DNA from 3 places in the Roseibium sp. M-1 genome. Region 3 is predicted to be linked to each of the others. Evidence: riboswitches for the same ligand, from Rfam matches in the RefSeq annotation. Region 3 holds a riboswitch; each other region holds the start of a gene.
What was found. Region 3 has a riboswitch for thiamine pyrophosphate ahead of ACX3M4_RS22865 (ABC transporter permease). Riboswitches for the same ligand answer to the same signal wherever they lie in the genome.

Region 1: another riboswitch for thiamine pyrophosphate. It lies ahead of thiM (hydroxyethylthiazole kinase); the one in region 3 lies ahead of ACX3M4_RS22865 (ABC transporter permease).
Region 2: another riboswitch for thiamine pyrophosphate. It lies ahead of thiO (glycine oxidase ThiO); the one in region 3 lies ahead of ACX3M4_RS22865 (ABC transporter permease).

What each region holds. Positions count from the first base shown of each region.
Region 1 is NZ_CM137257.1:6,356,231-6,363,439, forward strand. Features, by position in the region: gene ACX3M4_RS28650 (xanthine dehydrogenase family protein molybdopterin-binding subunit) at 1-1,649, shown strand, start outside; gene sbmA (peptide antibiotic transporter SbmA) at 1,842-3,101, shown strand; gene ACX3M4_RS28660 (DMT family transporter) at 3,377-4,369, shown strand; gene ACX3M4_RS28665 (hypothetical protein) at 4,465-4,872, opposite strand; gene ACX3M4_RS28670 (Lrp/AsnC ligand binding domain-containing protein) at 4,916-5,152, opposite strand; TPP riboswitch at 5,276-5,386, shown strand; gene thiM (hydroxyethylthiazole kinase) at 5,455-6,228, shown strand; gene thiD (bifunctional hydroxymethylpyrimidine kinase/phosphomethylpyrimidine kinase) at 6,259-7,065, shown strand; gene ACX3M4_RS28685 (TRAP transporter substrate-binding protein) at 7,067-7,209, shown strand, end outside.
Region 2 is NZ_CM137257.1:1,224,174-1,231,382, forward strand. Features, by position in the region: gene ACX3M4_RS05615 (CoA-acylating methylmalonate-semialdehyde dehydrogenase) at 1-417, opposite strand, end outside; gene ACX3M4_RS05620 (LysR family transcriptional regulator) at 736-1,617, shown strand; gene ACX3M4_RS05625 (thiamine phosphate synthase) at 1,630-2,235, opposite strand; gene ACX3M4_RS05630 (thiazole synthase) at 2,232-3,005, opposite strand; gene thiS (sulfur carrier protein ThiS) at 3,009-3,206, opposite strand; gene thiO (glycine oxidase ThiO) at 3,190-4,170, opposite strand; TPP riboswitch at 4,328-4,449, opposite strand; gene ACX3M4_RS05645 (P-loop NTPase family protein) at 4,497-5,009, opposite strand; gene ACX3M4_RS05650 (pirin family protein) at 5,166-6,101, shown strand; gene ACX3M4_RS05655 (DUF6030 family protein) at 6,070-6,990, opposite strand.
Region 3 is NZ_CM137257.1:5,022,301-5,029,509, forward strand. Features, by position in the region: gene ACX3M4_RS22855 (adenylosuccinate synthase) at 1-1,220, shown strand, start outside; gene ACX3M4_RS22860 (hypothetical protein) at 1,481-3,199, shown strand; TPP riboswitch at 3,278-3,384, shown strand; gene ACX3M4_RS22865 (ABC transporter permease) at 3,533-4,288, shown strand; gene ACX3M4_RS22870 (ABC transporter substrate-binding protein) at 4,312-5,253, shown strand; gene ACX3M4_RS22875 (CHASE2 domain-containing protein) at 5,272-7,209, opposite strand, start outside.

The sequences.
Region 1 (7,209 bases), 1.3 Mb from region 3:
AGCGCTTCAAGCTGACGGTAGGCACCCAGGGCGGTCATGGCCTGCGGGATGTCATCTGCAGCATTCTGGATCTGGAGCAGGACAAACTGCGGATCATCACGCCGGAAGTCGGCGGCGGTTTCGGCACCAAGATGTTCTGCTACCGGGAATATCCGCTGACGCTGGTTGCCGCGCGCGAACTCGGCCGGCCGGTGCGCTGGATCGGCGAGCGCATGGATCATTTCGTCACCGACGCCCATGGCCGCGACAACATCTCCCATGCGGAACTGGCGCTCGATACCGACAACCGCATCCTGGGTCTGAAGGTGCATGTGAAAGCGGCGATGGGCGCCTATCTGCATCAGTTCGGCCCGTTCATTCCCTTTGTCGGCACATCCATGTCCTCCGGGCTCTATGACATTCCGGCCGTCTTCGCGAAGGTCGAGGGCGTCTACATGCACACCGTTCCGCTCGATGCCTTCCGTGGTGCCGGCCGTCCGGAAGCGGCCTATCTGATCGAGCGGCTGATCGACAAGGCGGGTGAGGAAACCGGCCTCGGCCCGGTCGAAATCCGCAAGCGCAATTTCATCAGGCAGGACCAGCTCCCCTACACGACCCAGACAGGGCGCATGTACGATACCGGCGATTTCGCCGGTCATCTCGACAAGGCGCTGGAGGTTGCCGGCTGGGATGGCTTCCCGGCCCGCCAGGCGGAAAGCGCGAAGCAGGGCAAATACCGCGGTATCGGCATCTGCTCCTATATCGAGGCCTGCGCCTTTGCCGGCAGCGAGGAAGCAACACTCGAACTGAACGACAAGGGCAGCCTGACGCTGCTGATCGGCACACAGACAAACGGTCAGGGTCATGCCACGGCCTACAGCCAGGTGGTCGCCGAGCAGTTCGGCGTAACCATTGAAGACGTCGACGTCATCCAGGGCGACACCGATCGGGTGCGCAAGGGTGGCGGTACGGGCGGCTCACGCTCCATCCCCATCGGCCTTCCTTCCGTGCGCGATGCCAGCGTCGCCCTGGTCAAGAAGGTCAAGGAACTGGCGGCCGACAGGCTGGAAGCCGGGATAGAGGATCTTGAACTGGAAAGCGGCGTCGTCCGCGTCGTCGGCACCGACCAGCAGGTGACGCTGGCCGAAATCGTCGCCGGGGCAGGGGAGACGCTCTCTGCGCGCGAGGAGGTCAAGCAGTCGGAAAACACCTATCCGAACGGCACCCATGTCTGTGAGGTCGAGGTGGATCCTGACACCGGCGATGTTGCTATTCTCAACTATGTGATCGTCGACGATTTCGGTGTCACCGTGAACCCGCTGCTGCTGGCCGGTCAGGTGCATGGCGGGGCCGCCTCCGCGCTCAGCCAGGCCTTGTGCGAACAGACGATCTACGACGAGGACGGCCAGTTGTTGACTGCCTCGCTCCTGGATTACCGCATGATCCGCGCGGCGGACCTGCCGGATATCCATTTCGAGACCCGCAACATTCCCTCCACCACCAATGCCATGGGCATCAAGGGCGCGGGCGAGGCCGGTACCATCGGCGGCTGCGCTTCTGTGATGAACGCCGTCCAGCAGGCGCTTAAGGACGGGGCCGGGGTCACTGATCTGATCGACATGCCGGCAACGCCGCTGAAGGTCTGGGAAACGATCAGGGCAGCAGGATAGCCTGAGACTTGCCAGGGCGCTCTTCGGGGCGCCTTTCGCTTGGCCCGCATTTCTTGCGCATTGGCAACAGTTCTCGCAGGAATGTGTCTGTGGTTTGTTTCAAATAATCGTATGAATTGGCCGGTTCTTGCCGCAATCTAGCGGTTCAAAGATGTGAGCGTTTCCTTCAGATTCAGAAACAGGATCCTCCCGTTGTTTCAGTCCTTCTTTCCCAGTCCGAAATTGTTTTTCGGTTCCGCCGCCATCTGGTCATTGATAGCCGTGCTTTCGTGGTACGGCTTTGCGAGCGGGCTCGGGGAGACGTTTGGGTTCGGCGCACCGCTGGAGGGACCGCCACCGATCAATCTCACCTATTTCATCACGCCAGACTTTCTGTGGTTCTACGCCTATTACGCCTTCGTGACGCTGGTTTTTTGCGGGTTCTGGTGGGTCTTTACCCGAAACCATCGTTGGTACTGGTGGTCTGTCTGCGGTTCCTCGCTGATCATCTTCATCACCTACTTCTCGGTGCAGGTTTCCGTTGCCATCAACAACTGGCGCCGGCCGTTCGGCGACACGCTGCAGAACGCGCTTGAGGGCGACAAGGGGGTGGTCGCCTCGGACTTCTACGTTCTGATGCTGATGTTCGCGCAGATTGCCGGCCTGTCCATGCTGGTTTACGTGATGAACCGGTTTTTCGTCAGCCACTATATCTTCCGCTGGCGCACAGCGATGAACGACTATTACGTCGCCAAGTGGACGAATGTCCGGCATATCGAGGGTGCTTCGCAGCGTATCCAGGAGGACACGATGCGGTTCGCATCGATCATGGAAGGGCTCGGCGTCTCGATGATCGACGCGGTCATGACGCTCATCGCCTTCCTGCCGGTCCTGTTCAGTTTGTCGAGCTATGTCTCCACCTTGCCCATCGTCGGCGAGATTCCGGCACCCCTGTTCACCGCGGCAATTCTCTGGTCGCTCTTTGGCACGGTTCTTCTGGCGGTCGTTGGGATCAAGCTCCCGGGGCTTGAGTTCCACAACCAGCGTGTCGAGGCCGCGTATCGTAAGGAACTCGTCTATGGCGAGGACCACGAGCACAGAGCGCAGCCGCTCACCCTGGTGGAACTGTTCGGAAATGTCCGCAAAAACTATTTCCGCCTGTATTTCCACTACCTCTATTTCAATCTCGCCCGAGGCTTCTACATCCAGGCGGATAACCTCTTCACCTACTTCATCCTGGTCCCGACGATCGTAGCAGGAACCATCACCTACGGGATCGTGCAGCAGATCCTGACCGCCTTCGGCCAGGTGTCGAACTCGTTCCAGTATCTGGTGAACTCCTGGTCGACCATCATCGAACTCCTGTCGATCTATAAACGCCTCAAGGGCTTTGAGGTCTCTATCGCAGAGCGGGAGAAGATGTCGCCGGAAGAACTGGCGAAAATCCTGACAGCGAAGGAAGCTCAGCTCTGATGTTGTGTCCTGTCACAGGGCGCGACTGACAATCTGCTGTCCGGGTCCATCGGGCAGCACTCTTTCAGGAACGAATGCAGCTGTTTTGCCGTTCCTGGTACCTTGCGACGGCCCCTCTTTTCGATCCCGTCCGCAGCCATCGCCGATGCGGACCATGTTTCGATCCGCGACACCCTTTCGGGCCTGTCAGCCTGAAGATACCCGCGGTTTTTTGAACCGGTTTGCCGTGGGACAAGTCTTTGAAAATGCCGGACCTGGAAAGAGTTAGGGCGTTCTTGAGCCTGAAATCCCGTACCGCCACCCCGCCGGCTTCCACAGGCATGACCCGGCAAGCCCCTCTCATCGGCATATCCCTGAAAGTTGCCTCGACGCTCGTCTTTTTCGTCATGGCGACGGCGTTGAAGATTGCGGCGGAGGTGGTGCCGATCGGGGAACTGGTCTTTGCGCGGAATTTCTTCGGCCTGTTTCCGGTGTTGCTGATGGTTGCCATGCGCGGCGAACTCGGCCTCGCCTTCCGCACCAAAAATCCCGTCGGCCACCTGACCCGGGCCAGCGTCGGGCTGACGGCAATGGTCTGCGGCTTCACCGCGCTGCACCTGCTGCCGCTGCCGGATGCAACGGCCATCGGCTTTGCCTCGCCGCTCTTCGTGGTGGTGCTGGCCTTCTTCCTGCTGAAGGAGCCTGTGAGGATCTTCCGCTGGAGCGCGGTCGCAATCGGCTTTGTCGGCATCCTTGTGGTGCTGTCGCCTCATCTGGGGGATACCGAACTCGACAACGCCTCCCTGATCGGAGCGCTGGTCGGCCTCACGGGGGCGGGATTTGCGGCGCTGGCCATGATCACCGTGCGCAAGCTCTGCGAAACGGAACGGACCTCCACCATCGTCACCTGGTTCGCGGGGGCTTCCTCCGTGCTGGCGCTGCTGACATGGCCGCTCGGTCTGTTGCTGCCGGGCCAGGCCTGGATCGTGCCTGATTTGCCTACGGCCGGCCTGCTTTTGCTGATAGGCCTTGCCGGCGGCGTCGGCCAGATCCTGATGACCCAGAGCTACCGCTATGCAGATGCTTCCACCATTGCGCCGTTCGACTATGTGAACATGCTCTGGGCGATCATCGTCGGCTGGGTGGTGTTCGACGAAATGCCGGTTCCGGCCGTGGTGCTCGGCGCAATGATCGTCATCGCCGCCGGCATCTTCGTCATCTACCGCGAACACAAGCTCGGCCTTGACCGCACCAAGGCCCGCCGGGCGTCGACACCGTCGCGCTCGTAAGGATTCTCTTCAATCCCTCCACCGTCATTCCGGATCGGCGCGCAGCGTTGCTGCGCTTGTCCGGAATGACGGCCAGGGAAGATTTCACGGGACCATTACTGCGGCTTGTACTCGAACCGCTCCACGGCGCTCTTAGTGCCGTCCTTGAAGATCAGCTGCACGCTGAACGACTGGGTCGAACCGGCGGGGCGTTCCAGATAGGGTTTGTCCTTCAGCACCGCGTTCGGATTGTCCGGATCGCAGGGCTCCAGCTGCCATTCCTGGTCGATCGGGCCGTCATTGACGCCATAGAAGACGTAGTCGATGCCGCATTTCCAGGATTCCAGGTGCGTGAAATAGACCAGCTCCTGACCCTCCCAGTCCCGGAAGGCAATCCAGTTCGCCTTGGTGAGGTCCAGGATCTGCTTGATCTGTTCCGGCGGCATGCCCTGGGCCGAAGCCGGGGCACCGAGCGGCGCGAACGCAAGGGCGAGGCAAAGCGTGGCGGAATGAAAAAGGCGCATGAGACCTCCAGAAATGCGGGACCCGAGCGAGGGGGCGGAGGCTTCAGAAAGCCTTGAAGGTGATGATGGTCTTGGTGTCCTGAATGCCGTCGATCGGATGCACCTTCTCGTTGACGAAATGGCCGATATCCGCGCCGTCCTCGACATAGAACTTGACGAGCAGGTCGTAGTCGCCGGAGGTGGAATAGACCTCGGAGGCGATTTCCGCATCGGCAATGGCGCTTGCAACCTGGTAGGTCTTGCCCAGCTGGCATTTGATCATCACGAAAAACGGTACCATGGGGCGCTCCGGGCGGTTGGCGATTGCAATTGGTGCCCTTGGACATCGCCTATCTCGGCTCCCCAGTCAATTGCCGAGGCCTTCCCCACCCTTGCAATCCGGAACCAGCCTTGTTAGCAGTCGATTGTCTCATGGGGGTGCCCGGCCATTCAGGACCGGGCTGAGAGGCGGCCTGCCAACTCCTTGAACCTGATCCGGCTGATACCGGCGGAGGGATTTGAGATCATGATAAATGTCTGCAGGGCCCTGTTGCGGCAAAACGCCATTGCTGACCTTCCGGTCTTGCCGGAAAGAGGCACGGCATGACGCTGACCGTTGCCGCATCCACGATGCCGCTGCAGCCCGAGACGGTGTTCGAGCGGCTGGAACGCGTGCGGGAAAAGGCCCCGCGGGTCCATGCGATCACCAACGCGGTCGCCCAGAACTTCACCGCCAATGTGCTGCTCGCCCTTGGGGCCGTCCCGTCGATGACGCTGGCGGCGGAAGAGGTTGCAGGCTTTGCCGCCAGCGCCGGCGCGCTGCTTGTCAACCTGGGAACGCTTGACGGTACCAGGCGGCAGGCGATTCCGGTCGCCATGGATGCGGCCCGCAAGGCTGGCCGCCCGATTGCCATCGATCCGGTTTTTGTCGACCGCTCGCCGCTGCGCTGCGCCTATGCGCGCGATCTGCTGGCTGCAGGACCGGATCTTGTCCGGCTGAACCGGCCGGAAATGGACGCGCTGTTTGCGGACAGGAGTGCGGCCGAAGAGCTGATTGCCTCCGGGACCGTTTTCGCGGTCACTGGCGACGAGGACAAGATCGAAAGCCGGGGTGAGGACTATCGCCTGCAGAACGGTCATCCGCTGATGGGCCGGGTGACGGCGACAGGCTGCGCCGGCGGTGCCGTTCTTGCGGCTTTCACTTGCGTGGAAGACGACACGGCACTTGCCGCTGCCTGCGGCCTGTCGGTTTTCAACATTGCCGGGGAGATCGCGGCGGAGCGGGCCGGCGGGCCAGGCAGTTTCGTGCCGGAACTGCTGGACACCCTCTACAGCCTCAGCCTGGGCGACATCGAACTTCGTCTCAAGACCGCCTGACCGGCAACAGCATTACACGAGGAGATCTTCATGACCGCAATTGCGGTGACCATTGCAGGATCGGATTCCGGCGGCGGTGCCGGTATCCAGGCCGACCTCAAGACCTTTTCCGCCAACGGCGTTTACGGCGCCAGCGTCCTGACCGCACTGACGGCACAGAACACTCTTGGCGTCAGCGCCATTCACGATGTGCCGCCGGAGTTCGTGCGTGCGCAGATGGATGCGGTCTATTCGGACCTCGGCGTGACGGCGACCAAGATCGGCATGCTCTCCCGCGTTGAAACGATCGAGGCCGTGGCCGGCGGACTGAAAGCCAACGCCACCGGTCCGGTGGTGCTCGACCCGGTGATGGTGGCCGCCTCCGGCGATCCCCTGCTCGCCGCGAGCGCCGTCGACGGACTGATCTCCATCCTGGTGCCGCTTGCCGACATCATCACGCCGAACCTGCACGAGGCGGCACGCATGCTGAAGTCCGGGATCGCGACAGGCGAAACCGAGATGCATGCCCAGGCGGAGCGGTTGCTGGGGCTTGGTGCCAGGGCGGTCCTTCTGAAGGGCGGTCACGGTGAGGGCAAGGATAGCGCCGATCTCTTCCTGGACGGTGAGGGGAACGCGGTCTGGCTCAGGGCCGAGCGTCTTGCGACGGCCAACACCCACGGCACGGGTTGCACGCTTTCCTCGGCGATCGCGGCGGGCCTTGCAAAGCGAGAAGGCCTCGAGGCGGCTGTCCGCAATGCCAAGAGCTATATCCAGTCGGCCATCGCGACTGCCGATACGCTGCAGATCGGTGCTGGTCATGGCCCGGTCCACCACTTTCACGCCTTCTGGAGCAGATGAGATGAGCGACCAGACGAGACCGGGCTCCCGTCCGATCAGCCGCAGGAACCTGCTTGGCGCTTCCGTGGCTGCAGCCGGTACCGCATCCCTTGCCGCGCCGGCTCTGGCGCAAGGGGAGGCGACGCTGGAATGGAAGATGGTGAC
Region 2 (7,209 bases), 2.8 Mb from region 3:
CGGCTGGCGCATGGAGTACATGTCGATGCCCGGGCCTGCGCCCTCGGTGAACTCACCCTTGAGAAGATGCGGCGCGCCGATACAGAATTCGGCGACTTCCAGACCGCGGATGACGTCGCCCTTGGCGTCCGGCAGGGTCTTGCCGTGCTCGCGGGAGAGCGCCTCGGCAAGCTTGTCCATGTCGCGGTTGAGAAGATCGACGAACTTCATCATCACGCGAGCGCGGCGCTGCGGGTTGGTGGCAGCCCAGGCCGGCTGTGCGGCCGCGGCATTGGCAATGGCTGCGTCCATTTCAGCCTGGCTGGCGAGTGCGACCTGCGCCTGCACTTCGCCGGTTGCCGGATTGAAGACATCCGCATAACGGCCGGACGTGCCTTCAACACGCTTGCCGCCGATAAAATGACCGATCTTTTCCATGTCGCGTTTCTCCCAAAATGTCTGACGCGCCGGCTGACACTGAGGTGGCCGGGTCCGGCTTTCTTTCTGACTTTTATTTTTGCCGCAAACAAGACCCAGAAATCCGGACCTGTTGTGCATTTTTTATAGTTATGGCAATAAAACTTCGCGGCGATCACGATAGATCCAATCCTCTCTCCGTGTCATCCCGCTTGCGGCGAAGCGGAGAACCAGGCCCCTGGAATCCCGGGATGCGCATAGAGAAATGAGGATGACGGTGAAGTTTCCCGGATCCTCGCCTTTGCGGGAATGACGACGAGAAATTGGAAATTCAACGCCATGAACTGGGACGACATCCGCATCTTTCTTGCCATTGCGCGCTCGGGGCAGATCCTTTCCGCCGCACGGCGGCTCGGGCTCAATCATGCAACCGTCGCCCGGCGGCTGACGGCACTGGAGGACAGCGTCGGCACGCGTCTCTTCGACCGGTCGACCTCGGGCTGCGTCCTGACCGAGGCCGGCAGCCGCTTCTTCGAGCGGGCGGAACGGATCGAGGCCGAGGCCGTCGCGGCGGAAGCCGATCTTGGCCATGACACACCGGAGATTTCCGGCACCGTGCGCATCGGGGCTCCGGACGGTTTCGGTGTTGCCTATCTCGCGCCTCGCCTCGGCAAGCTTACGGAAAAGCATCCCGGGCTGACGGTACAGCTCGTGCCGGTGCCGCGGTCCTTCTCCCTCTCCCGGCGCGAAGCGGACATTGCAGTGACCATCGACCGGCCGGAGACCGGCCGGCTGGTGGCGGGAAAGCTCGTCGACTATTCGCTTGGTCTCTACGCTTCGCGAACCTATCTGAAGGCCCGCGGCACCCCCTCCACGGCAACAGATCTCAGCGCGCACGATCTGATCGGCTATGTGGAGGATCTTCTTTATTCGCCGTCGCTCAATTACGGGATGGAGATCGTCAAGAACTGGACCGCCCGCTTCGAGATTGCCTCAGCCCTCGGCCAGACCGAGGCGGTGCGGTCCGGCGCGGGTATCGGCATCCTGCACGATTTCATCGCACGCGATGATATAAAGCTTGTCGCCGTTCTGCCGGAAATCAAGCTGCGCCGGGCGTACTGGATGGTCACCCATGAAAGCTCGCGCCCGCTGCGCCACGTCGCTGCCGTCCAGGAATTCCTGCGCGATCAGATCGCGCGCGACAGGGCGATATTCGGCTGACCGGTCTCGCTGCTATCGCCAGCGTGCCGTGGCTTCCAACCATTCCCGTGTCCGCGTTTCCGGATCGGCGTTCAGAGTAATGTCGGTCACAACCGCCGCACTGTCGGCACCGTTTTCAAAGACGCCCGGCAGACGCTCCGGATTAAGGCCACCGATTGCGACCAATGGCAAATTGCCGACCCTGGCTTTCCACCGGGCGATCTTCTCGATCCCCTGCGGTGCCCATTTCATCTTCTTCAGGATCGTCGGATAGACCGGGCCCAGTGCCACGTAGTCAGGATTGACGCTGAGCGCCGTGCCCAGTTCCTCGCCGTCATGGGTCGAAACGCCGAGCCTCAAGCCCGCCTTGCGGATCGCGGCAACATCCGCGTCGGCCAGATCTTCCTGACCGAGATGGACGAAGTCGCAGCCCTCCTCAATGGCGAGCTGCCAGTAATCATTGACGATCAGCTGGCAACCGTGCTTCGCGCAGATCTCCTTGGAAGCGGCGATCTCGCGGCGCAGAACCTCTTCCGCAGCATCCTTGATGCGCAGCTGTACAAGCTTGACGCCGAGCGGGATCAACCGGGCAATCCAGTCGGAACTGTCGACGATGAGGTAAAAGGGATCGAGCTTCATTCAAACACCGCCATTCCAAGCACCGGGGTCGAGGGAACCGCCATATCGCGCGGTGCCAGGGGATTTGCTTCATATGCGAGCCGTCCAGCCTCGATAGCGAGACGAAAGGCCGTTGCCATGGCAACCGGATCGCCGGCCTTCGCCACTGCCGTATTGAGCAGCACCGCGTCGAAACCGAGTTCCAGGACTTGCGTTGCATGAGACGGGCGTCCGAGTCCTGCATCTACCACCAGCGGGATATCGGGGAAATGAGCGCGATAGGTCCTGAGCGCTTCCGGATTGACCGGACCACGCGCCGAGCCGATCGGCGCGCACCAGGGCATCAGCACCTTGCAGCCTGCTTCCAGCAGCTTCTCGCCAACGACGATGTCCTCGGTCGTATAGGGAAACACCTTGAAGCCATCCTCGCTCAGGATACGGGCAGCTTCCACCAATCCAAACACATCCGGCTGCAGGCTGTCGTGTTGTCCGATGACTTCCAGCTTGATCCAGTCCGTTCCGAACAAATCCCGCGCCATCTTCGCGGTCGTGACGGCTTCCTTGACCGAGTGGCAGCCGGCAGTGTTCGGCAGTATTTTGACACCAAGCTGCCGGATCAGCTCCCAGAACTTGCCGCCAGAACCGGTCCCAGCGCTTTCCCGGCGCAGCGAGACGGTCAGGATGTCCGTACCCGAGGCTTTCACCGCTTCTCCCAGGATCTTCGGCGAGGGATATTGCGCCGTGCCCAATAGAAACCGCGAGGCGATCTGTTCGCCGTAGAATTCCGGCATCTCTCAGCCCCCCTGCATCGGCGACAGGATCTCGATCCGGTCTCCGGCTGCGAGGCTGCAGGCAGAGCGTTCTTCCGCGATGACGAGATCGCCGTTGCGGGCGGTCGCAAGAAAGTCGTGGTCGTAGGCAAGTTCCTCCAGCAAAGCCGCCAGCGTGGTGCTCGCAACCTCCCGATCTTCGCCGTTAATGATGAGCTTCAAGGGTCTTCTCCTGAAGATGATGAAGGAGTGTCTTTGCGGCTTCGCTTGCATAGTGGGGCGCCAGCAAAAAGCCGTGGCGGTAAAAGCCGTTGAGCGAGAGGGTATTTTCGCTGAACGAAATGCGCGGCAGGTTGTCGGAATAGGCGGGCCGGAGCCCTGCCCCGGTCTCCACGATCTTGGCTTCCGCAAAACCCGGATGAAGGCTGTAGGCAGCGTTGAGCAGCTCCATCGTGGACCGGACGCTGACCGGGCCCTCGTCGCCGCTTTCGATCATTGTGGCGCCGACCATGAAAAGGTGATCTTCCCGCGGCACCACATAGACCGGAATGCGCGGATGCAACATCCGCACGGGCCGCGCCAGGGAAACGTCAGGCGCGTGAAGCAGCAGCATTTCACCGCGCACGGGCCGCAGGTCCGGATCGCCCGCGGCAATTCCTGTGCACTCGGCCACAAGACCGGCCTCCGCCCCCTGCCCGGCCTCAGCCCCGAAAACAAAGCGGACACCGTCTGCTTCCAGCTTTTTGCGCAGTGCCATGAGCGCCTTGCGCGGATCGAGATGCGCTTCTTCAGAAAAGAACAGCCCCCTTGCGAAACGGTCACCAAGGTCGGGTTCCAGACCGGAAATCTCTGCCGCACCGATCCTCTCGAATCCGGTCGTGCGGGAGGCGAACCTGTCGAGCTCGGCAATATCGCGCGGTGGCGCAACAACGAGTGTTCCCTTCCGGCTGACATGGCCGGGCAATACCTTGTCCCACCAGCAAATGCTTTCCCTGCCGAAGGTGAGCACGTCTTCTTCGGCATTCTCCCGCTCGCACCAGGGAGCCAGCATGCCACCGGCGAGCCACGAGGCGCTGCCGGTCTGGTCTTTTCGAACTTCGAGGATCGTGACGTCTGCCCCGCGCGCACGAAGCTCGTGAGCAAGAGCAAGGCCCGCCACACCTGCGCCGCGGATTGCAATTCTCATGACTGCCCCCTCAGGCTCGGCGAGGCAGATACGAAGTTCAAATTCGGAGGCGCAGTTTCCGGCACGCAGGACTTTCCGCAGCGATTGAACAGCACTGCACAATTCAGTCAGTCCGGCTGGAGAGGCTGCCCGGGATCTGATTCCGGGTTCCGGAACGCCCAAGACGAAGACACCCTCCCTTCGCCAGCATGACCTGGATCAGGTTCATCGGGTCCCTGCGCTGCGCGGATGCGCCCTGCAGTATCTCAGCCCCTTGTCGGGACACCCCGGGTGAACGCCAGTTGTGCCGGGACAGCAAGCGCGCTGTCAAGAGTGGAACGGCTGCCTCACCCCAGGTCGGGAAGATCGTCGAGGAACTGTTGCATGTCGGTGAAAGTCTGGAGTTTGTATACCCGGAGATGAGACGGCGGCGCGCGATAGACCGCGTCCAGCTTGACACGGGCGGATTGCCGGGTGCGCCAGATGAAGCGGACAAAGTCGACGGTTTGCAAATTGAACTGCTCCGGGCACCCGTCGGGCAAATCCGGGCGGCTCTGGCCGTAATAACGCAGCGAGCGTTTCAGCACGCGGTAGATCCGTCTGCCGACGGGAGCATCGAGCCAGACGAAGGTGTCGGCCCGCGCGATCCGTTCGGCATAGGTGCTCGAGTGACCGCCTTCGAAAATCCAGGTGTCCTTCATGTGCACTTCGTGGGTCATCCGGTCTTTCTCCGCGCGGCTCCGCTCGACCCAACCCGGCCGGTAGTGGATCTTGTCCATGTGAAAGACCGGCAATCCGGATTTTTGCCCGAGCGCGGCGGCGAACGTGCTCTTGCCGGAGCCGGGGCCGCCGACGATCATGACGCGTTTCATAATGCACCTTTTGGTTCGGAAGGGCCGGACGTTATACACGCTCCGGTTTTGACGGCAACCCGGAAACGGACTGTTCAATGGACACACGCGGCGCAGCAGCCCTATCTAACGAGGAGATGAAATTTTCCATCGAGGATGACGCTGATGAGCTGGTTGAACTGCCCCGATCCTATTGCCGGAAACGCAGCGAGCTGCGATCCGATCGAGACCATAATCGTCCCGCGGACTTCCGATCTCGGCGGTTTCTCCGTCCGCCGCGCGCTGCCCTCGGCCAGACGCCGGATGATCGGTCCCTTCATCTTCTTCGATCAGATGGGTCCTGCGGAGCTTCTCGTCGGCGGCGGCATCGATGTGCGCCCACATCCGCATATCGGTCTTGCAACTGTCACCTATCTCTTTGAAGGCGAGATGTATCATCGCGACAGTCTCGGCACCGAGATTGCCATTGCCCCGGGCGCCCTCAACTGGATGAGCGCCGGCAAGGGCATCGTTCATTCGGAGCGTGAACAGGCGGAGCGCAAGCAGCAGCCCCGCTCTCTCTTCGGCCTGCAGAGCTGGGTCGCCCTGCCGCAGCACCTTGAGGAAAGCGACCCCACCTTCCAGCATTTCGGAACGGATGAGCAGCCGGAGTTCGCCGACAAGGGAGCATCGGTCAAGCTGATCGCCGGAAGCCTTTATGGTCATAAGGCGCCGGTTCAAACGGCCTCGGACATGTTCTATGCGGACATCTCCCTCGCCCCCGGCGCAAAGATCCCGCTCGATGCCGGCTGGGAAGAACGCGGTCTTTACACGGTGTCCGGGCAGATCGAGGTCGCAGGCCAGAGCTTCGATCCCGCACAGCTTCTGGTCTTCAAGCCGGGTGACCATCTGGTAATCGAAAACAACACGCCCCATCCGGCACGCTTCGTTGTCCTCGGCGGGGAACCAATGGACGGCCGGCGTTACATCTGGTGGAACTTTGTCTCTTCCTCGAAGGAGCGCATTGAACAAGCCAAGGAAGATTGGCGGCAAGGCCGGTTCGATACGGTACCCGGCGACGCGGAGGAGTTCATTCCCCTTCCCGACCGTCCGGGGCCGTAATTGTCCAGCCGCTCTCCAGTGGCGGCGCCTGTTCGAAGCGGTCGGAGGGCCGGATCAGGTCCGGCTCGCCAAAATCGAGAATGATGTTGAGCCGGCGGCTTGCGCGCGCATCGCCGGTGAGCTTCGGGTCTTCGGGCGCAACCGACAGGCGGACGCCGCGATGGCTCGTCTCCAGCTTTGCAAAACCGGAAATAGCCGTCCTGAAGTCTTCCGGAACCGTCCAGCCGTAGCGGCCCGCAAGGGCGTCAATCACCAGCCAGACGGCTTCGAGACCGATCTGCTTCTGTTTCGGATCCTCGACAACCAGCTTCAGCCTCAAATAGTCGATCTTGGTTTCAGAAGGACCGCGCAGCAGGAAGAACAGGGTCGTCGGACCATAGTCGACACTCGGGGTCGTCAGTGGCACCAGTTCGGATGCGCATTGCCAGCGCTTCGTCTGAAACGGCGCCCGGCGCCAGCCCGGGTTTTCAAGACCGAGGCTGCCCAGCTCGGTGCAAAGGGCATCGGGCTGGCCCAAAAAAGCGCGTTTGAGTTCAGCCGCAAGCTCCGGCTTCGGATTGAGCAAGGCGGTTCTTGTGATTTCAGGCAACGGCTGCAGGGGATCCGGTAAAGGCTGCTCGATGGCAACCTCTTCGACATCGGCCCCCTGACGGAAATGCCAGAGCGTACCGCCGATTGTTGCGCTTGCGATGATCAGCGCCAATGCCCCCCAGAGATAATAGGATGCAAGGAAGGAAGCCCTGGAAGTTGGGTGTCCCGGCACCGATGGCGCGGCTTTTCGGGGAGACGTGACAGGCTCGGCGGCATCGTCCGCCCACCGCGGTCCGCTGCTGCGGGCCTTCGGCTGTCGAGCGGACCGCATGTCCTTGTCGTGGCGGGTGTCTTCCATTTGAGTCTTGTGACAGAGTTCTCGTTCGTTCGCTACCGGATGCGGTGTTCCGGTCCTGGGCATAGGCACGTCCTGCAACCAACTGCACATATGACCTTCCGGCAGACGGTTTTGTCCTAAAGTCCAAAAATGGCGCTTCTGCGGGCGAACGTCTCAGGTATTTCAGGAAAACTGTCGCGCTTAACGGCTAAAGTTGTTCGGCAGGGGCAAGAAGCCGCG
Region 3 (7,209 bases):
AACAGGCCGATGTCATCGTACGGTTCCAGGGCGGACACAATGCCGGGCATACGCTCGTCATCGACGGGGTCAGCTACAAGCTGTCTCTCCTGCCGTCCGGTGTCGCGCGCGAAGGCAAGCTGTCCGTGATCGGCAACGGCGTCGTCCTGGACCCGCATGCGCTGGCAGAAGAAGTCGAGCGTCTCGGCAAGCAGGGCGTCGTGGTGACGCCGGACAGCCTGCGCGTTGCCGAAAATGCCACCCTGATCCTGTCGCTGCACCGCGAGCTTGACGCCCTGCGCGAAAACTCCAACACCGGCACCCGCATCGGCACGACCAAGCGAGGCATTGGCCCGGCCTATGAAGACAAGGTCGGCCGCCGCGCCATCCGTCTGATGGACCTGAAGAACCTGGCGACCCTGCCGGCCAAGATCGACCGGCTCCTGACCCACCACAACGCCCTGCGCCGTGGCCTCGGTCAGGAGGAAATCTCCGCCCAGGCGATCTATGACGAACTGGCCAGCATCGCGGACAAGGTGCTGCCCTATATGGACAAGGTCTGGTACCTGCTGGACGACCTGCGCCGCCAGGGCAAGCGTATCCTGTTTGAAGGCGCCCAGGGCGCGCTGCTCGACATCGACCACGGCACCTATCCTTTCGTGACCTCCTCCAACACCGTCGCCGGCCAGGCCGCGGCGGGGAGCGGCCTCGGCCCGAACTCGATCAACTACGTGCTTGGCATCACCAAGGCCTATACGACCCGCGTCGGCGAAGGTCCGTTCCCGACCGAGCTGAAGGACGAGATCGGCGAATTCCTGGGCACCCGCGGCCACGAATTCGGCACCGTCACCGGCCGCCGCCGCCGTTGTGGCTGGTTCGATGCCGTGCTGGTGCGCCAGACGGTCTGCACGTCCGGCATCACCGGCATCGCACTGACCAAGCTGGACGTTCTGGACGGCCTCGACGAGATCAAGATCTGCATCGGCTACGAACTGGACGGCGAGCGGATCGACTATCTGCCGGCTTCCCAGGGCGCACAGGAACGGGTCAAGCCGATCTACGAGAGCCTGCCGGGCTGGAAGGAATCCACGGAAGGGGCCCGCAGCTGGGCCGACCTGCCGGCACAGGCGATCAAATATGTTCGCCACGTCGAAGAACTGATCGGCGCACCGGTCGCCCTGCTGTCCACCAGCCCGGAGCGCGACGACACAATTCTTGTGCAGAATCCCTTCCAGGATTGAGATCTGTGGCTGTAGAAGCACAATATTGAAGACTTGGCCGCGCGCTGCGAATCACGGCGCGCGTCCCTATTCGTTTGCCGGTGCTGCCAATGTGCCGGGCATGAAAATTGTGGTAGGAAAGGGTACTGTCAGGTTCGCTGATGCCGCTGCGTCAAATCAAGAAAACGCAACGGTCCTGAAAAAACTTGCTATAAGCCTGTGATGTTTCGATTTCCCAGGCCCGCAAAGAAGCGACTTGCAGTCGGCCGGTAGGCAGGAAGATGGCTGATTACTATTCAATTCTGAAGAAAACGATCGCGTCTTTGCCCGAGAACAATGGTGCCGCCCGCCGGAGCGTCTATAGCCGTGCGCGCAATGCCATCGTCAACCAGCTGAAAGCATACGAGCCGCCGCTCGCGCCGTCCGAGATCACTGCCGAGCAGCTTCGTCTGGAAGAAGCCATTCGCAAGGTCGAGGCGGAAGCCGCCCGCGAAAGCCTTGGCCTCGGCCCGGTTGCGCCCAAGGTTGAGCCCGCCGCACCGGTGGCACCCGTGGCGGCACCGGCTGCCGCCGCCCCCGGGCCGGAAGCCGCCGAGGTGGCACCGGCACCGGCCGTACATCATGAGCCGGATGCAGAGCCAGCAGCCGAACCGGCTGACGCGACGATCCCGTCACCGCTGAAAGATACGCTGGACGAGGCTCAAACCCTTGGCGGTGCCGCGAGCCAGGCGGTCCAGAATGCCAAGGACGCCGTCGAGCCACACACGGAACCGGCAGCTGCCGTCCGGCAGGAGCCCGCTTTCGGCAACCAGCCGCAGGCCGATGACGGCCTGTTCGAGCCGGAAGAAGAACCTTTGCCGGCGGGCGGATCGCTTTATGCGGAAGACCGTGAACCGGCCGAAGCACCGGCGGCGAAAAAGAGCCGGTCGAAGCGCAACAAACCGTCAGCCTCGGACTCCCTGCGCGACAGCGGCGGCATTGGCCGCCTTGTGCCGATTGCTGCTGCTGCAGCGCTTCTGCTGGGCGTTGTCGGCGGCGGTGCCTATTATTTCCTGACTTCCGACGAGAATGTCACCGCGACGCGCCCCTCAGGCGAAACACCGGATTCGCAGACAGCGACAAACGTTCAGCCGCCGGCGGAAACACCTGGCGCGGCACCGGTCGAGGATGACGACGCCGCCAAGAACACCGACAGGTTGCTGAATGATGGCGACACGGACGTCGTGGCTCCGGACGCACGTACGGTGACGACCACGACCATCACGCCGCAGGCAGATGCCCCGGCCCCTGCGCCTTCGCAGCCCTCCATCGTCAGCAGCGCCGACGAAACACAGCCCCCCGGGATCGACGCTCCGGTTCCTCCCGCGACAGAACCGGAAGCGGTTCCGGAAGACAATCTGACGGCCATCTCTCCGGACGAGCCGCCTGCCGAGCAGCCGGTTGCGACAGAAAATTCGGGCGTCCAGCGGTCCATCCTTTATGAGGAAGGCGAAGAAACCGGCGGTGCGGGCACGGCCGCACAGGGCGCGGTTGTCTGGAACATTGAGGAAGAGACCAATCTTGATGGCAAGGCACAGGCAGTGCTGAGCGCTTCGGTCGAAGTTCCCGAGCGGGACATCAAGGTGGATATCCGCATCAAGCCGAACGACGACACCTCGCTTCCGGCGAGCCATCTTGTTGAAATCAAGTATGAATTCCCCGAGGATTTTGCTGCCGGGGACATCGTCAACGTGCCGGGTCTCGTCATGAAGCCGACAGAGGAAGCCCGCGGCGATGCGCTGATCGGCGCTTCGGTGAAGGTTTCTCCGGGCTTCTTCTGGATTGCGCTTTCCAGCCTTCCCAACGAACAGCAGCGCAACCTTGCCCTGTTGCGCGAACGTGGCTGGATCGACATTCCGATGCTCTATGAAAACGGCAAGCGCGGCATTCTGACCCTGGAAAAGGGCACAGCAGGTGCCGATGCCGTCGAGAAGGCGATCTCGGCCTGGCAAGCCGGCTAACAGATAAGGCCCCTGCTTGAAAATAGAACAAGCCGCAAACTGCGGCTTGTTTTTTTTTGTCCGTCAGGGCATGGTCCGGGCTGGTCCGAGGGGTGTTCCGGTTACCGGAGCTGAGATGGTGCAATGCCGAACCCTTAGAACCTGATCCGGGTCATGCCGGCGAAGGGACGGAATCCTTAGCCTATTCCCGGATCTCCAATGTCAGTTTCGGCTTTGTCCGAAGACGGGAGATCCTATGCGTTTTTGTCTGCGTCAGCAGAAGATGCTGTGCATCCATGTGCCGGTTACGGCCCGCGCCGCCTTTCCAAAGGGGCAGAAAGCGGGTGTGGGCGCATGACATCGTTCCTGAAATCCCTTGCCAGATCGCTCCTGGGGCTCGCCGTGGCGATTGCCGCCTGGGCGGCAATCGTGCGGATTACCGGGGCGCAGCACTATATTCTGCCCGGACCGGAACGGGTCTTCTCGGCGCTTGTCTCCCACACCGGATTTCTGCTCTATCATGCGGGCATCACGGCCTATGAAACGGTGATCGGGTTCGTTCTGGGAGCTGCGGCAGGTGCTGCCCTGTCGGTGCTGCTCTGGCTGTTTCCGAAGGCGGCCAGAATTGCGATGCCGCCCATCCTGGTGACCCAGGCATTGCCGGTCTTTGCCATCGCGCCGATCCTGGTCCTGTGGCTCGGTTTCGGCCTTGCTTCCAAAATCGCCGTGATCATCCTGGTGATCTTCTTCACGGTCACGTCGACGTTCTTCGACGGCCTGCAACGGCTGGATCCCGGCCTGCACGATCTTGCAAGGCTTTACCGGCTGTCGCGCTTGCGCGAACTCTGGTTCTTCCGCCTGCCTGCAGGCCTGCCGGCCTTCGCTTCGGGCCTGCGTGTCGCCGCGGTGTTTGCGCCGATGGCCGCCATCATCGGCGAATGGGCCGGTGCCAAGGGCGGTCTCTCCTTCATCATGCTTCAAAGCAGCAACCGCATGCAGTCCGACATGATGTTCGCGGCCCTGATCCTGCTCGCCGTGATGGTCCTGATCATGCGCTTTGCCGTCAATCGTCTCACCCAGCTTCTCGTTCCCTGGCAGCCTCTCAACTAGCTGCCGCCACCTGGAGGATCTCCATGAAAAAACAGCTTCTGTCCCTTGCACTCGCTGCCGGTCTGCTGGCCTCGTCGCCGGCCCAGGCTGGCGACAAACTGACCCTTCTGCTCGACTGGTTCGTCAATCCGGACCATGCGCCGCTCGTCACCGCGCAGACGATGGGCTTCTTCGAAGCCGAAGGCCTGGATGTGGAGATCATCGAACCGGCCGATCCGGCCATGCCGCCGAAGCTGGTCGCAGCCGGGCAGGGCGATATTGCCATCTCCTACCAGCCGACGCTCCATGCACAGATCGAGGAAGACCTGCCGCTCAAATGGATCGGCACGCTGGTGGAAACGCCCTTGAACTCGCTGATCGTTCTGAAGGACGGCCCGGTGAAGGATCTGAAGGATCTCAAGGGCAAGACCATCGGCTTTTCGGTCTCCGGTTTCGAGGATGCCATGCTCGCCCAGATGCTGAAGTCGGCTGGCCTTTCCATCGACGATGTCGAGCTGGTCAACGTCAACTTCGCCCTTTCCGGATCGCTGCTGGCGGGCCAGGTGGACGCGGTGATCGGTGCCTACCGCAATTTCGAGCTCACCCAGCTGGAGATCGAAGGCAAGCCGGGCAAGGCCTTCTTCCCGGAAGAAAACGGCGTCCCGGCCTTCGACGAGCTGATCTACGTGGTCAACAAGGACAAGACCGGCGATCCTCGCTTCGCCAGGTTCCTGGCGGCCGTGGAGGCGGCGACGATCTTCCTGACCAACCATCCGGACGAAGCCTGGAATGCCTTTATCGAGGCCTATCCGCAGCTCAACGACGAGCTCAACAAGCGGGCCTGGTACGATACGCTGCCGCGCTTCGCCAAACGTCCGGCTTCGCTTGACGCAGGCCGTTACCAGCGTTTTGCCGAGTTCATGGCTGAAGCCGGCCTTATCAAGGAAGTGGTGCCGGTTGAGAGCTACGCGGCTGAAATCCGCTGATGATTGGTGCAGCGCCGCTTATTGCGCGGCGCTGCTTGCCTCCTTTGAGGCTTCCAGGCTGTCGATCGCTTCTTCGAAGCGGCTGTAGAAAGCGGTCAGATGAGGCGCCAGGCCCTCGGCATTACCGAGCGCGGCTCTGGCCGCCGGAATGTCCTGGGCCCGGATCGCCTGCAACAGGCGGTCATGGACTGCCTCCAGGTCTTCAAACGCCTTCGAGGCCTTCATTGTCTCGTCGCCGATGAGGGCGAAGAGCTTGACCGGCCTGCTCTTTCCTTTCAACGGAATCTCGCCCGCTTCCAGGCTGGCAAAACCTGGCGCGGCCAGCCGGGTATCCTCCGAGACCAGCAGTTCCGCACCGACAGCCTTGCAGCTCGATTCAATACGCGAGGCGACGTTCACCGCATCGCCGATGACCGAATAATTGAAGCGTCTTGCCGAGCCCATGTTGCCGACGCAGGCTTCGCCGCTGTTGAGGCCGATGCCGATCTTCACCGTCCGGGTCTTCAAGCCCCGTGCCTTGAAGCCGAAGGCGTCGGCGGCGTTGAGGTCTTCGACCACCTTCAGCATGGCGAGACCTGCCCGGCAGGCCCGTTCGGCATGATCCGGCACGGAAAGGGGTGCGTTCCAGAACGCCATGATGCTGTCGCCGATATATTTGTCGATCGTGCCGCCCCCGGCCTGGATGGCATCCGACAGGGGCGACAGCAACGTGTTGAGAAAGCTGACCAGTTCCTGCGGCGTGAGCTGCTCGGAAATCGGTGTGAAGCCGCGAATATCCATGAAGAGGATCGTCATCGGCCGGATCTCGCCGCCGAGCGCAAGCTGTTCCGGCGTCTTTTCGAGCTGGGTGACGAGGTCGGGCGACAGATATTGTCCGAAGGCCTGGCGCACGAAGCGTTTCTCGCGCTCGGTAAGGAAATAGAGCAGGGCGGTGGCGGCGGAAAAGACGAGGATCGAGGAGATGCTGGGATAAATCGGATCGATCAGGAGACCGTCCGTCCAGAAGACGTAAAACGATCCGCCGACAAGACCGGCAGCGAGCGCCGCGCCCAGGAGTGCGGTGCCGATGCTGCCGATCGCCGGCAGGGCCAGGATCAAAATGGCGCCAACCGCCATTGTCGCAATGACCTCGAGCCCATCGGACCAGTCCGGCCGTGACAGGAACTGACCGAAAAAGATCTGTTCGACCGCCTGGGCATGAATAGAAACGCCCGGGACCTGTTCACCGAGGGCACTTGCGCGAATATCGCGCAGACCGACCGCCGATGTGCCGACGAATACGATCTGGTTTTCAATATAGGGGGCAAGGTCAACCAGTTTGCCGGGGTCGAATAGCAGTCTGGCGGACAGATAGCGTTCCGGGTGTTCCCGGTCGGAATTGTAATAGAGCCAGAGTTCACCCGCCTTGGTGGTTGGCGGCCTGAAACTGCCGATCTTGATCGCCGTCACGGCAGGATCGCCGGTCGCCGTTTCCGTGCTCGATCCCGTGGCGCGGATAACGATGCCGCGTTCCCCGAGGCCAACGCGCAGGGCTTCCGTCGTCAGGCTGGGATAGATTTCCTTGCCGTCGCTGACGATCAGCGGGACACGCCGGACGATGCCCTCCCGGTCTTCTTCCGATACGGAAATCGATCCGATCCCGCTGGCGTTCTCGCGCAGGACATCAAGATTGGCGACCACACTTGTGAAGGGTTTCAGGAAGGATGCGGGATCCTGGCCGGCGAAGGACGTGCCGGCGATCTTGAGCGGTCTGCCATCCGTCGTGTCGGGAGTAACGCCGAAACCCAGCACCACGGGAGCTTCGGCAATCGCGGCGGCAAACACGTCGTCATGATCCGGAAGGGCGTCCATGGCCTTAAGTAAGTCAGGCGTGGCGTCGAGGCCGAGCATCTCCTTCAGTTGCCTGGGCGAGGTCCGGTCGGGCTCGGAAAAGACGATGTCGAAGACGATGGCCGC